Regions from separate parts of the Cytobacillus sp. FSL R7-0696 genome, predicted to be linked through region 1. Evidence: riboswitches for the same ligand, from Rfam matches in the RefSeq annotation. Region 1 holds a riboswitch; each other region holds the start of a gene.
The links. A riboswitch is a leader RNA that binds a small molecule or an ion and turns the genes downstream of it on or off. The one in region 1 is predicted to bind lysine.
Positions count from the first base shown of each region.

Region 2: it holds a riboswitch for lysine, as region 1 does, so the genes downstream of both, MKX29_RS15715 (aspartate kinase) here and MKX29_RS13625 (Na+/H+ antiporter NhaC family protein) in region 1, are expected to answer to the same signal.
Region 3: it holds a riboswitch for lysine, as region 1 does, so the genes downstream of both, MKX29_RS09885 (transporter substrate-binding domain-containing protein) here and MKX29_RS13625 (Na+/H+ antiporter NhaC family protein) in region 1, are expected to answer to the same signal.

Region 1 is NZ_JBBOWA010000001.1:2,618,876-2,623,668, forward strand. Features, by position in the region: gene MKX29_RS13610 (iron ABC transporter permease) at 1-937, shown strand, start outside; gene MKX29_RS13615 (DUF72 domain-containing protein) at 1,263-2,108, shown strand; gene MKX29_RS13620 (YunC family protein) at 2,170-2,472, shown strand; lysine riboswitch at 2,597-2,781, shown strand; gene MKX29_RS13625 (Na+/H+ antiporter NhaC family protein) at 2,954-4,525, shown strand.
Region 2 is NZ_JBBOWA010000001.1:3,027,287-3,032,079, forward strand. Features, by position in the region: gene MKX29_RS15700 (electron transfer flavoprotein subunit alpha/FixB family protein) at 1-336, shown strand, start outside; gene trxA (thioredoxin) at 567-884, shown strand; gene uvrC (excinuclease ABC subunit UvrC) at 1,027-2,799, shown strand; lysine riboswitch at 2,869-3,049, shown strand; gene MKX29_RS15715 (aspartate kinase) at 3,205-4,434, shown strand; gene MKX29_RS15720 (YslB family protein) at 4,532-4,793, opposite strand, start outside.
Region 3 is NZ_JBBOWA010000001.1:1,889,975-1,894,767, forward strand. Features, by position in the region: gene MKX29_RS09880 (methyl-accepting chemotaxis protein) at 1-1,408, shown strand, start outside; lysine riboswitch at 1,539-1,723, shown strand; gene MKX29_RS09885 (transporter substrate-binding domain-containing protein) at 1,853-2,698, shown strand; gene MKX29_RS09890 (amino acid ABC transporter permease) at 2,881-3,639, shown strand; gene MKX29_RS09895 (amino acid ABC transporter ATP-binding protein) at 3,664-4,398, shown strand; gene MKX29_RS09900 (iron-containing alcohol dehydrogenase family protein) at 4,638-4,793, opposite strand, start outside.

The DNA of each region.
Region 1 (4,793 bases):
CGCCGTTCTTGGATTAGTAGGGTTTAGCCTGTCGTTTGGGGGAACAAGTTTCACTAGTCTTTTAGAATTGCCAAGAGAATTGATGTATAATACCTTCGTTTGGGATTTTCGCTTGCCTCGAGTGGTCGTCAGCTTCGGAATTGGTATGATGATGGCAGCTAGCGGTTTAATGATGCAGACTGTTTTACGTAACCCACTTGCTGACGCTTCTGTTTTAGGTGTGACTTCAGGTGCAAGTGTAGTGGCGATGTTGGTTCTCATTGTTTTTCCTCAAGCCCCCTTTGTCCTTATTCCAATTGGTGCATTAATTGGTGCACTTGTTACAATGGGAATTGTATTGTTTATTAGTGCGCGGAGCGGTTATCAACCGATGATTCTATTATTAATGGGTGTTGCTATATCTGCGGTAGGTTCTGCTATTATACAGATTTTATTAGTACGTGCGAACCTTCATGCATCACAAGCTTTAACATGGCTTGCTGGTAGCACCTATGGGACAAGCTGGAGTGACCTAGTAATTGTGATGATAACATCGTTACTACTCTTTCCGGTTATTCTCTATATGGCCAATACATTCGAGATCTTATCATTGAGTGATGAACTATCCATTGGTTTAGGTGTGAAAACTAGTAAAATGCGTATGTTTATGATTATACTAGCTGTTATGTTGTCAAGCATCAGTGTATCAGTGGTTGGAGCAATTGGATTTATCGGTTTACTAGCTCCACATATTGCTAGACAACTGGTCGGTCCGAAGCTACTACAATTACTGCCATTAACCATAGTAATTGGCGGGATTTTACTTATTTCAGCTGATTTTCTTGGAAGAGTCGTTTTAGCTCCTAAAGAAATACCTGCTGGAATAATTGTTTCTTTAATTGGTGCACCATACTTACTTTATTTATTGAAGAAAACGAACAAAATCAAAGCGAGTTAATCTGTTTAATAAAAAATAATCTGAACAATGGTTCGGGTTATTTTTTATTTCTTTTAAACTCATAGTAAGAAACGGATATCTGATTTATACCATCTCCAGTAAGGTACTTTTTCTATATGCTTTTCCTTATTACTGCGTAAGGGTTCCTTTTTTGATACCGATGAGCAATCACAAAATGAGTAAAGTGCTAATGGAATGTTCTAAGAATTTTCTTTTCTGTTTTTGACTGATTCTTTTTCACTTATTTCATTGTGTTTCTTGTTTATGGTTATATCCTTTAGGTAAAATAATCAGTATGAAGATTATTGGTAGATGAGGTGATGGAATGATTAGGATTGGTTTAACTGGATGGGGAGATCATGACAGCCTATATACGGAGCGTGTATCTAACCGAGATAAACTATTAGAATATGGCGCTCATTTTCCAACAGTTGAGGTAGACGCCTCCTTTTATGCCGTACAGCCAGAAAGGAACGGGGAAAAGTGGGTGAGGGAAACGCCTGCTTCATTTAAATTTGTTGTGAAAGCTTATCAGGGGATGACGGGGCATCAAAGGGGAGAGATTCCTTTTGAGTCCAAAGAAGAAATGTTTGCTGCTTTTAAAGCGTCGCTTGCCCCTTATATAAGAGAAAATAAGTTAGCGATGGTCCTATTTCAATTTCCACCGTGGTTTAATTGTAAAAAGGAAAACGTTCAATATTTACGCTGGTGTAAACAGCAAATGGGAGAAATACCATGTGCTGTTGAATTTCGTCATCAGTCTTGGTATCAAGCTGTGTTTATAGAAGGTACTTTAAATTTTATCAAGGAAGAGAAATGGATACATACCGTTTGTGATGAACCACAAGCAGGGGAGGGCTCTGTTCCAATTGTAATGCATACTTGCGGACATCCAATTGTACTTGTCCGCTTGCATGGTCGTAATGTTCATGGATGGCAAAATAAAAAACAACCAAATTGGCGTGAAGTTCGCTATCTATACCGTTATAATCACAAGGAATTATTGGAGTGGGCAGAGCGATTAAAGCAATTACAAAAAGAGGCGAAGGACGTCTATGTACTATTTAATAATAATTCTGGTGGTGACGCAGCGGATAATGCAAAGGAAATTCTAGAAATATTAGGAATTGAATATGAGGGATTAGCTCCAAAACAACTCGGTTTATTTTAACTAATGAGTACACCGAATCTCTACCTATAACATAAATTGTTAAAGGGAAGGGGGGACGGTCATGGTTGAATTAAAGCCTGTTATTTTGGATGGTCATACGTTTATGACTGTATCCGTTGAGCTGCCAAAAACTAATTTGTTAGTTGTATCAAATGATAATGGATATATCATGTGTGGTGCATTAGACGTTGCGTTATTAAATGAAAAATTAAAAGATCGCCATGTCATTGCTGGTAGAGCCGTAGGGGTAAAAACGATTCAACAACTAATAGATGCACCACTTGAATCAGTCACTTTTGCTGCAGAGGAATTAGGAATTAAAAAAGGGATGATCGGAAGAGAAGCGCTATTAAGAATGGTATAGGTTATAGTATCCTACTATATCTTAAAAATAATAAATTTAAGTATATTTTAGGTTTTGATAGAGTTTTGCATAAATAATTATATTTTGATATAATGTATAACAATTGAATAATGCCTTATCAATCCGATGGGGTAGAGGCGCAAATCATCATTAGTAATCAATGTGAGGATGACAACAGTGAACTTTGATAAAAGGGAGATTTGCCGAAGCAAATAGGTACGTCAATATTTATTTGTTGGGGTTGCTCTAAATAGGAGTAACACTGTCATTATGGAGGTATATTAACCATAATGGGGAGCTACAGTCGTGATGGAGAATAACGTTACTTCTTGAAGGGTAATGATAGAATCTCTATCGTTACTCTTTTTTTATTATCAATTAAGGATCAAAGAAAAGTGGAGGATACCTTTCTCTGATCGTTAATTGATATGAGACGCATTCGTTCATGTCTATAGCTCCTATACTAATAGGAGGTCTTTTTATGACAGGTACATTTATTTCTGTGCTGCCACCTTTGGTAGCGATGCTTTTGGTTATACTAACAAAAAGGGTGATTCTCTCCCTTGGTTTAGGGGCGTTAACAGCAGCTATCTTAATTGGAGGATATCAACCGCTAGATACGCTACAAATATTTTTCTCGTCGTTTATAGCACTTTTCATAACAGATGAAGGGTTAAATACTTGGAATATATTCATTCTATTATTCTTACTTATTCTTGGTAGCATTACTGCATTTATTTCACTATCGGGTGGTAGTCGTGCCTTTGGTGAATGGGCAATGAAGCGTGTGAAAACGAGAGTGGGTGCACAGTTATTAACCGTAGTTTTAGGTATGATTTTGTTTATAGATGATTATTTTAATGCGTTAACAGTTGGACAGGTATCTCGACCTGTTACTGATCGACAAAAAGTATCACGTGTAAAGCTTGCTTATTTAATTGATTCAACATCCGCACCTTTATGTGTTATATCGCCTATATCAAGTTGGGGAGCATCAATTATCGCCTTAATTGGCTCGATTTTAGTGTCTCATAAAATAACTGATTATAGTGCTTTCTCTGCTTTCATGCAAATCATTCCGTTAAATTTTTATGTATGGGCGGCAATCATAATGGTGTTTATCATTGTTGTTGGGCAAATTGATTTTGGTCCAATGAAGAAACATGAGAAACAAGCTATTGAACAAGGAATTCTATTTGATAAGAAGAAACAGTTGAAAGACGAGGTTCAAGAAGAATTACCTATTAGTACGAAAGGGACTGTTGGTCATCTTGTTTGGCCAATCATTGTTTTATTTATTGGAACAGTGAGTATGATGGCTTGGACAGGCATGAATGGGGCAGAGGGGAATGTGTCGTTAGTATCCTTATTAGAAAACACAGATGTGGCCTTATCATTAATTGTCGGAGGATTATTGAGTTTAGCTGTTGCTTACGTACAATTTGCTCAAGTATTAAAGAAAGATGATAAACTAACGAGTAATTTTTATTTGAAAGCTACATGGGTTGGGATGAAATCTATGTTTGGATCAGTATTGATCTTAATCTTTGCTTGGTTACTCGGAGATTTGATTAGTCAAATAGGTACAGGGGAATACTTGGCTAGCGTTATTAATCAATCGAATCTGAGTCATGATTTTATCCCTGTTATCCTATTTATTATTGCGGCACTTATGGCATTTAGTACAGGGACATCTTGGGGATCATTTGGCATTCTCCTTCCAATAGCTGGTGATATTGCTGTAGCTACAGATATATCCCTGCTGATTCCTGCAATGGCAGCTGTACTTGGAGGGGCAGTATTCGGAGATCATGCTTCACCGATTTCTGATACTTCTATTTTATCCGCCACAGGTGCAGGAAGTAATTTGATTGATCATGTCATTACACAATTTCCTTATGCCTTTACAGCAGCTGTTGCTGCGGCCATCTCTTATATCATTTTGGGTGTAAGTGGAAGTGTAATCATTGCATTAGCTGCTTTGATTGTTATGATGGCAGGGATTTTACTTGTTGTTAAAATGTTCGGTACAAAAACCGAGAAGACGATATAATAGTTCTTTTGAACATATAGGAAGGAGGAATGAACTCGTCGGTTCATTCCTCTTTTTCTATCTTACAAGTCTAAAATTACTACATAAGCAAAGTTATTTTACTTTATATAAAAGTAGCTAGTTATTTTCAATTGCTATTATTAACAATTGAATGAACTACATTATATCTATCTACTATTAATTATTTTATGAATATAATGATAGAGTTTTACAAACAAAACATATGAAAAAGAAACCCTTTAACGCTCTAAACTATTAATAAAATTCT
Region 2 (4,793 bases), 410 kb from region 1:
AGTGAAGAAGGTTTTGAGCCGTTAAAAGAATTGGCAGATGTCCTTGGTGGTGCTGTCGGAGCTTCACGTGGCGCATGCGATGCAGACTACTGTGATTACTCACTTCAAATCGGTCAAACAGGTAAAGTAGTTACACCGGACCTTTATATCGCTTGCGGTATATCTGGTGCGATTCAACATTTAGCTGGGATGTCCAATTCAAAGATTATTGTTGCCATCAACAAAGATCCTGAAGCGAATATCTTTAAAGTAGCGGATTATGGTATTGTGGGCGACTTATTCGAAGTCCTTCCATTACTAACGAAAGAGTTTAAAGAATTACTTGTAAATGCATAATTTTCGTTTATATCTGATATGAGCGGGTAGACTTATACTATCCGCTTCTTTACTATGTTGGCAAAAAGATTAATGTTGAATAAAATAGACATTGAATCCTTTTTAAAGGTTCAGTATGATACAATAAAAAAATGGGTAATCTATACGAGCAAAATAATAGCATCCATTATTAATCGATGATATACTTTCGATAAGATTTTTTAGTTATTTATTAGGAGGATATAAATATTATGGCTATCACACATGCAACAGATCAAAACTTTACTGCTGAAACTGGTTCAGGTCTTGTACTTGCAGACTTCTGGGCACCATGGTGCGGACCTTGTAAAATGATTGGACCAGTTCTTGAGGAAATTGATGGAGAAATGGGAGATAAAGTAAAAATCGTTAAACTTGATGTTGACGATAACCAAGAAACTGCTGGTAAATTTGGTGTTATGAGCATCCCGACTCTCATCGTATTTAAAGATGGTGCTGAAGTAGATAAAGTGGTTGGTTTCCAACCGAAAGAAGCACTAGTTGAATTGCTTCAAAAACATGGTGCATAAGAAGTACCATAAAAACAAACCCCGGCTTCTACTTTTAGAAGATCGGGGTTTTTTTACAGTACAAGTATGGCAAAATCAGTAAGAAGGGTATGGTTTCCTCCTGCAATGATATTCTTTTTAGGTATGGATGTGACAGCTAATTATGAATGATAATATAAAAAATAAATTACCTTTATTACCTGCTCAACCTGGTTGTTATTTAATGAAAGATCGCCAAGGGACAATTATTTATGTCGGTAAGGCGAAAGTGCTTCGTAATCGGGTTAAGTCCTATTTTACCGGTTCGCATGATGGAAAGACATTAAGGCTGGTAAATGAAATTGAAGATTTTGAATACATCGTGACCTCTTCCGATATGGAAGCATTATTATTAGAGTTAAATTTAATTAAAAAGCATGACCCCAAATATAATGTCATGTTAAAGGATGATAAGAGTTATCCTTTTATTAAATTAACAAATGAAAGACATCCGAGATTAATTACCACGAGAAAAGTAAAAAAAGACAAAGGTAAATATTTTGGTCCATATCCAAATGTGCAGGCGGCCAATGAAACAAAGAGATTATTAGATCGCCTTTATCCTTTAAGAAAATGTAACACCTTACCAGATAGAGTTTGTCTCTACTACCATATCGGACAATGTCTAGCTCCTTGTGTAAATGAAGTAAAATCTGACACATACAAACAAATGACAGATGAGATTACTCGCTTCTTAAATGGTGGTTATAAAGAGATCAAAAAAGAACTCTCAACGAAAATGGAAGAAGCGTCCGCAGCGCTAGAGTTTGAGAAAGCAAAAGATTTCAGAGATAAAATTATCCATATAGAAACGACGATGGAAAAACAAAAGATTACGATGACGGATTTTACAGACCGAGATGTGTTTGCTTATGCGGTTGATAAGGGTTGGATGTGTGTACAAGTATTCTTTATTAGGCAAGGGAAACTCATTGAAAGAGATGTGTCTATGTTTCCAATCTATAATGAGCCTGAAGAAGAGATGCTCACCTATCTCGGCCGTTTTTATGAACAAGCTAACCATTTTAAACCAAAGGAAATCTACTTGCCAGACTCTGTTGATGTGACGATGGCTGAGCAGCTTTTGGATGTGAAAATATTTATTCCTCAAAGAGGGAGAAAAAAAGAACTAGTGAAACTTGCCTATAAAAATGCAAAGATTGCTTTAAAAGAAAAATTCTCGCTTATTGAACGTGATGAGAAAAGAACGGTGAATGCAATAGAAAGCTTAGGTGAGGAGCTAGGAATTTACACACCCTATCGCATTGAAGCTTTTGATAACTCCAATATCCAGGGTACCGATGCTGTCTCAGCAATGATTGTCTTTATCGATGGTAAGCCTGCAAAAAGGGAGTATCGGAAATATAAGATTAAGTCAGTTAAAGGACCAGATGATTATGAATCTATGAGGGAAGTGACGAGACGGAGATATAGCCGGGTTTTAAAAGAAGGGCTCCCCCTACCTGATTTAATTATCATTGATGGTGGAAAAGGACATGTTGAAGTCGTTCGAGATGTGCTTGAGAATGAACTCGGTTTAGATATTCCACTAGCAGGATTAGTCAAAGATGATAAGCATAAAACATCTCAACTTCTTTATGGAAATCCATTAATGATCATTCCCCTCGCTCGAAATAGCCAGGAATTTTATTTATTACAACGTATTCAAGATGAAGTGCATCGATTTGCGATTACATTTCATAGACAAGTTCGTGGAAAGAGTGCATTTCAGTCACTTCTTGATGAAATTGATGGTATTGGGGAAAAAAGAAAAAAGCAGTTATTAAAAGATTTTGGTTCTGTAAAAAAAATGAAATCAGCTAGTGTAGAAGACCTTAGGGAATCTGGCTTACCATTAAAAGTTGCACAAGAACTTTATGAAAAGTTACATGAATAGACATTGTCTGAAAAAAACAAATATGGTATAGTGTTTTTAACTTTATATCAAATCACTTTTTAACTTGAAAGTGAAGGTAGAGGTGCGAGTTTCATTAGTAAAAGTTCCTTAGAAGATTGAGCTTCGTTTGAAGGACTTTGAAAGGGAATATTCGCCGAAGTGAAGAAAGACTCAATATTTTCTTCGCTGGTTCTGCATTGAATAAGTGCAGGATTGTCAAGACTATCTGTCTTGGAGGGCTATCTCACTGTGTGTGCGTAGATTGTTCATACGTTTGACTACACAGCAATGGGATGGGTTTCATCTCATTGCTTTTTTTTATGCCGAATATGGGTAGAAATGTGTTGGTTGTACATACAGGCGGCAGGGAATAAAAAACGAATGACTTGAAAGTAGGGGAGAAAAGTGGGCTTAATTGTACAGAAATTTGGTGGAACCTCCGTAGGCTCGGTTGATCATATTCAAAATGTAGCTAACCGTGTCATTGAAGAAAAAAATAATGGTAATGATATCGTTGTCGTTGTGTCGGCTATGGGCAAAACGACTGATCAATTAGTTGGTATGGCAAAAGAATTATCACCTGCTCCAAGTAAGAGAGAAATGGATATGTTGTTATCTACAGGTGAGCAAGTTACAATCTCCTTATTAACAATTGCATTAAATTCCAAAGGTTATGAGGCAACTTCCTATACAGGCTGGCAAGCAGGGATTAAAACGGAATCAGTACATGGTGACGCAAGAATCACTGATATTGACACAAAGCCTGTTTCACAAGAGTTAAAGAAAGGGAGAATTGTTATCGTAGCGGGTTTTCAAGGTTTAAGTGAGACTGGCCAAATAACGACATTAGGTCGGGGTGGCTCTGATACAACAGCCGTGGCTCTTGCAGCAGTATTAAAAGCGGACAAATGTGATATATACACTGATGTAACAGGTGTATTCACAACTGATCCACGCTATATAAAAAATGCAAGAAAGCTTCCATCAATCTCTTACGATGAAATGCTTGAATTAGCTAATCTTGGTGCAGGCGTTCTACACCCAAGAGCAGTTGAGTTTGCAAAAAATTACAATGTAAAGCTTGAAGTACGTTCCAGTATGGAACGAGAAGAAGGAACAATTATTGAGGAGGTTGCGGAAATGGAAGAGAACTTAGTTGTTAGAGGGGTTGCTTTTGAAGATGATATTACAAGGGTATCTGTACTAGGGATTAAAGACCCTTTAATAAGCCTTTCATCCATCTTTTCACTCTTGGCGAAAGAACATATAAATGTTGATATTATTATACAAAGTATTACAGATGATAAATCATCAGGCTTATCTTTCTCTATTAAAAACCAAGATCTTACAGAGACTGTGAAAATACTAGAAAAAAATCGAGAAGCCTTAAGTTATGATCAGATTGAATGGGAATCACAATTGGCGAAAATTTCGATTGTCGGTTCAGGAATGATTTCAAACCCAGGAGTAGCAGCTGAGATGTTTAATGTATTAGCTGCTAATAACATCGTTGTAAAGATGGTCAGTACATCTGAAATAAAGGTCTCGGCTGTGATTGACCAAGCGCATATGTTAAATGCTGCTCAAGCTTTACATCAAACGTTTAATTTAGTTGGGGATTTAATAAAAAATTAAATGAGCTAGCAGTAGTATAAGATAGGAAAATCCAAACACCATTTAAACGCCTTAAAAAGAATGATGTTTGGATTTTTTTTACTGTTGGGTATATTTATTAGGTGTGGATATTGTCCTTTTTATCCCATTTGACTGTGAAGAGGACCTTTCCACCTTTTTTACGTGGGTGCTCGAATGTTTCGCAAATCACTTCTTTTTTCTGTTCGATTTGTTGAGCAATAAAACCAGCTTCTAATTGGAATGTTGCGTGAGCATTTTCTTTACAGCGCTTTTGAATGACTTCACTTGTTAACTCGTATTCGATTTCTTTTTTGTTTTCGAGGTTTTTCGTTAATTTTCCCCAACCAGCCTCGACAAAG
Region 3 (4,793 bases), 730 kb from region 1:
CTTACCTATTGTTATTGACCGAGGTTTGAGCGATACAATTGTCATTATGTGTGCTGGGATTTCTGTCATTGTCATGGCTATTGTTCTGTACTTTTTGCGTATCAATGATTACGTAAAGGGCTTTTTGTATGCTGCTATACCAAACCTCATTGTGATGATGCTCTTTTTTGTGGACGGTTATGCTTTGAATAAGCATTATATTTTATTCTTAACGGTTGCAATGGTGGTGCTGTATTTTAAGAAAGAAATGATTGTTGCTTTTTCTGCATTCTTTAATATTAGTTTTATTGCTACCTACTTTATAATTGGCCATCAGTTATTAGGAGAAAGTAATAGTGTCCGGAGTATTTTTACTATTATTCTTGTCACCAACGGGATTTTGTACTTATTTTATTTATTAGCTAGTTGGGGTAGGGAATTGATTGACCAAGCAGAGCAAAAAGAAACGGAGTCAAAAGACCTTCTCATACAGTTGCAAGACACCTTTGGTTCAATAGATAAAGGTACAGTGACTCTAGAAAATCATATTGGACTTTTTAAGCAAAATATTGAAACGATACATGAGTCAAGCCAACAAGTATTAGAAGCTGCTCAACAGATGGCTACAAGTATTCAGGAAGAAGCGAACAGCTTAAATATTGTCAATGATTCTATGAGTCAGTCTTTACAAAATACAAAAGAATCTGTTGCCATTTCAGAAGGTGTCGTAGAAAAGTCGAAGAGTATGAATGAGAAAGTACAAGATGGTTTAACTAAGATAGTCGATGTTACATCGCATATGAATACAGTAAATACAACGATTAGTGTGACAGCATCGACGGTATCAGATGTTCATTCTAGTATGGAACAAGTGAATAAATTATTAGCAGGCATTAAACAAATTGCCGATCAAACTAATTTACTCGCATTAAATGCAGCAATTGAATCAGCAAGAGCCGGAGAGCATGGGCGAGGGTTTGCGGTCGTTGCAGATGAAGTAAGGAAGTTAGCTGAGCAAAGTGCTGAAATCACGGTGGCGATCTCTGAAGTGACGAATACTCTTTTCACTCAGTCTCTTGAAGCACGTCAAAGCTCTCTTGAAGGGGAAGGTGCTGTAAAGCAGGGACAAGCACTTCTAACAGAGATATCTGCCTTTTTCAACGAGATCCAAACATCATTACAAGAAAACAACTTAGAGTTAGTGAAAGGTGTCAATGAAGTGTCCGCTGCCACAGAAAAATTTGAGCAAATTCAAGAACAGATTGAAAATATGGCAAATATATCAGAGGAAAACGCTGCAGCTACAGAGGAAATCGTTGCCATCATAGAAGATGAACATGAGATGGTGTCAAAAGTAAACCATTCGGTAGCGGATATTAATCATTTGAGCATCCAGTTAAAAGAGTTAGCTTCAAGCAAACAAGCTTGACATTGGTAATTATGCTCTGATCAAAAGGTTGTGCGAAAAAAGGACCAATTTTCCATAGAGTTTATATTGACAGACGCTATTAAACTATTGTAGCCTAATAGATATCAAATTGAATAAACCTCACTTTTTCTGGTGGGGTAGAGGCGCGGTATTTAACAGTCTTTAGTAGAGTGATAAGGCATGATGAAACTAAAGAGAAGGAAATATCGCCGAAATGTGCTATATCCATTTGTATAGCATGTTGGGTCTGCAGTGAATAATTGCAGGACTGTCTTAATAAATTTACCCGGTTTATTAAGGTGCACTATCTCTAAAATGGGAAAAGTAGAGGATTTAGGCGGAAGAATAACAAGGACCTGAGTTCATCTCAGGTCTTTTTTTGTTATTCTTTTTCTTAATTCGGAATAGTTTAATTAGTAGAAAAATATATTAGGGGGAATAGAAATGAAAAAGAGATTTGCTTTACTAGCTATGGCTTTAGTAATGAGTATGTTTCTAGCTGCTTGTGGTTCAAATGATGAGGCTGAAGGAAGCACAGGTTCAGGTGGAGAAGATAAAGACGTGTTTCGTGTAGGACTAGAGGCGGGTTATGCGCCATTTAACTGGACGCAAATGGATGATAGCAACGGCGCAGTTGCAATTGAAGGTAATTCAGAGTTTGCAGGCGGTTACGATGTTGAGATTGCGAAGAAGATAGCAGAAGGTTTAGGAAAAGAGTTAGTAATTGTGAAAACAAAATGGGATGGTTTAGTACCATCATTAAGTTCAGATAAAATTGACGCCATTATTGCTGGTATGTCACCAACAGCAGAACGAAAAGAGACGATTGATTTTTCTGATAACTATTACGAATCTGATTTAGTCATGGTAGTGAAAAAAGGTAGCGATTACGAAAATGCCACATCCATTCAAGACTTCAGTGGAGCAAAGGTTACTGCCCAATTAAATACATTTCATTATTCAGTAATTGATCAAATTGACGGCGTACAACAGCAAACAGCGATGGAGAGCTTCCCTGCTATGCGTGTTGCATTAGAGTCTGGAATTATTGACGGTTATGTTTCTGAACGTCCTGAAGGTGTAAGTGCTTCAGCTGCTAATGATAACTTTGCGATGGTTGAATTTACTGAAGGATTTGAGACAAGTGAAGAAGATACTGCCATTGCAGTAGGGATGAAAAAAGATAGCGAATTAACAGATAAAATCAATGAAATCCTTGCAGATATTTCTGAAGAAGAACAAAAAGAATTAATGGATGCTGCTATTGAGAATCAGCCAGCGGCAGAATAACTAAATGAGCCGGCTGCATGAGATGTAGCCGGTTTTATATCGAGAAGAAGGTTAGGAGAGACATGAGAAATAAACAACTAGGGTAGCGCATCCTCTCCGTCGTATTAAACCTTTGAAGCGCAAATCCTTAGCAGATTGATTGGTAATGGCCAATCATGATGAGAGAAAAGGAGATCATTGTTATGAGTATAGAATGGATTATTCGCATCGTTGTCGAATATTGGCCAATGTTTTTACGAGGCGCCGGTGTGACATTAGTCATTGCCTTAATTGGTACCGTTTTCGGTGCCCTAATTGGTTTGTTGTCAGGCATTCTTCGAACAATACCAATACCGGAGAATGGTCCTAAACGGTTGTTATTAAAAATAGTGAATTTCTTGTTATCTGCTTATATTGAATTCTTTAGAGGCACACCAATGATTGTACAGGCAATGGTTATTTTTTACGGGGCAGCAATGGCCTTTGGCTATCAAATGGATCCGCTCATTGCTGGTATCGTTATTGTTTCCATTAACACGGGTGCTTATATGGCTGAGATTGTTCGTGGAGGGATTATTTCTGTCGACCCAGGTCAATATGAGGCAGCCCAAGCCATTGGGATGAACCATTTGCAAACAATGATGAATGTTGTTTTACCTCAAGTCATTCGAAACATTCTTCCAGCTACAGGTAATCAATTTATCATTAATATAAAAGATACTGCCGTGTTAAGCGTGATTTCTATATCTGAATTATTTTTCCAAACGAATTCAATTGCAGGGAATAATTTCCGCTACTTTGAGTCATTCTTTGTTGTTTGTATTATTTATTTCGTTATGACTTATACCGTTACATTAATTCTACGCTATATTGAAAGAAGAATGGATGGACCGGAAAATTACGTCGTTGCAGGTGAAATGGATACGGCAGAAGATATCAAAAGAAAAACAACAGGAGCATAGGTGGCGGAAAGGAGAGTTGGAAAAGTGAATACAGTTGTTGATATTCAAGGGTTAAGTAAGTCTTTTGGTAGTCATGAAGTATTAAAAGATATTAACTTCTCAGTGAATAAAGGAGAAGTAGTTACAATCATCGGCTCATCAGGGTCTGGGAAATCGACCCTATTAAGATGTGTCAATCTATTAGAAAAGCCAAGTGGTGGACAAATTATCTATAACGGTGAAAATATCCTCGACGATAAACATAATGTCCATCAATATCGTAAAAATCTCGGCATGGTTTTTCAATCTTTTAATCTATTTAATAACCATAATGTATTGGGCAATTGTGTTGTTGGGCAAATAAAAGTATTAAAGCGTTCAAAAGAGGAAGCAGAAAAAATCGCGAAGAAATATTTGCGTGTGGTCGGGATGGAGGCTTATGTAGAAGCTAAGCCAAGACAGCTTTCCGGAGGTCAAAAACAGCGTGTGGCGATTGCAAGAGCACTTTCAATGGAGCCAGATGTGATGTTGTTTGATGAACCAACCTCAGCACTCGATCCTGAAATGGTTGGCGAAGTGTTAAAGGTGATGAAGGAACTGGCTGGCACAGGCCTGACCATGCTTATTGTCACCCATGAAATGGAATTCGCCCGTGAAGTGTCGGATCGCGTTGTCTTCATGGATAAAGGCGTCATTGCTGAAGAAGGGACACCAGAGCAACTATTCAATAACCCCAAAATGGAAAGAACCAAAGCTTTCCTACAACGTACACGTAACTAAAAGAAGCTTGCCCGATTTAATAATTAAATTGGGTTGGCTTCTTTTAGTTTTAGCCTCTCGTACGGAACGTTGTTAAAAGCTTTGGAATTGGATCAGAAGTTTGTCGGACCTTTGGTAGAATTTGAGCTGCGACAAAGATGAATGAACCACATTCGTAAGACCAACTTATGCTGTCGTATTTCCGCTCCAGAATTAAGCTTATTCATGTCTAGCTCGGAAGGAATACTCTTTTTCCTTAGTTAATGATAAATTTTCTCGTCTATATTCACAGGTAAGACCTTTTTATAAATGGCTTCAATATCTTCTTTCACTGCTTTTCTTGGATTATAATGTACGGTTCCATGATCGTTCATTGCATCTTCTGCTAGTTGGGCGATATCTTCATCTGTAAAGTG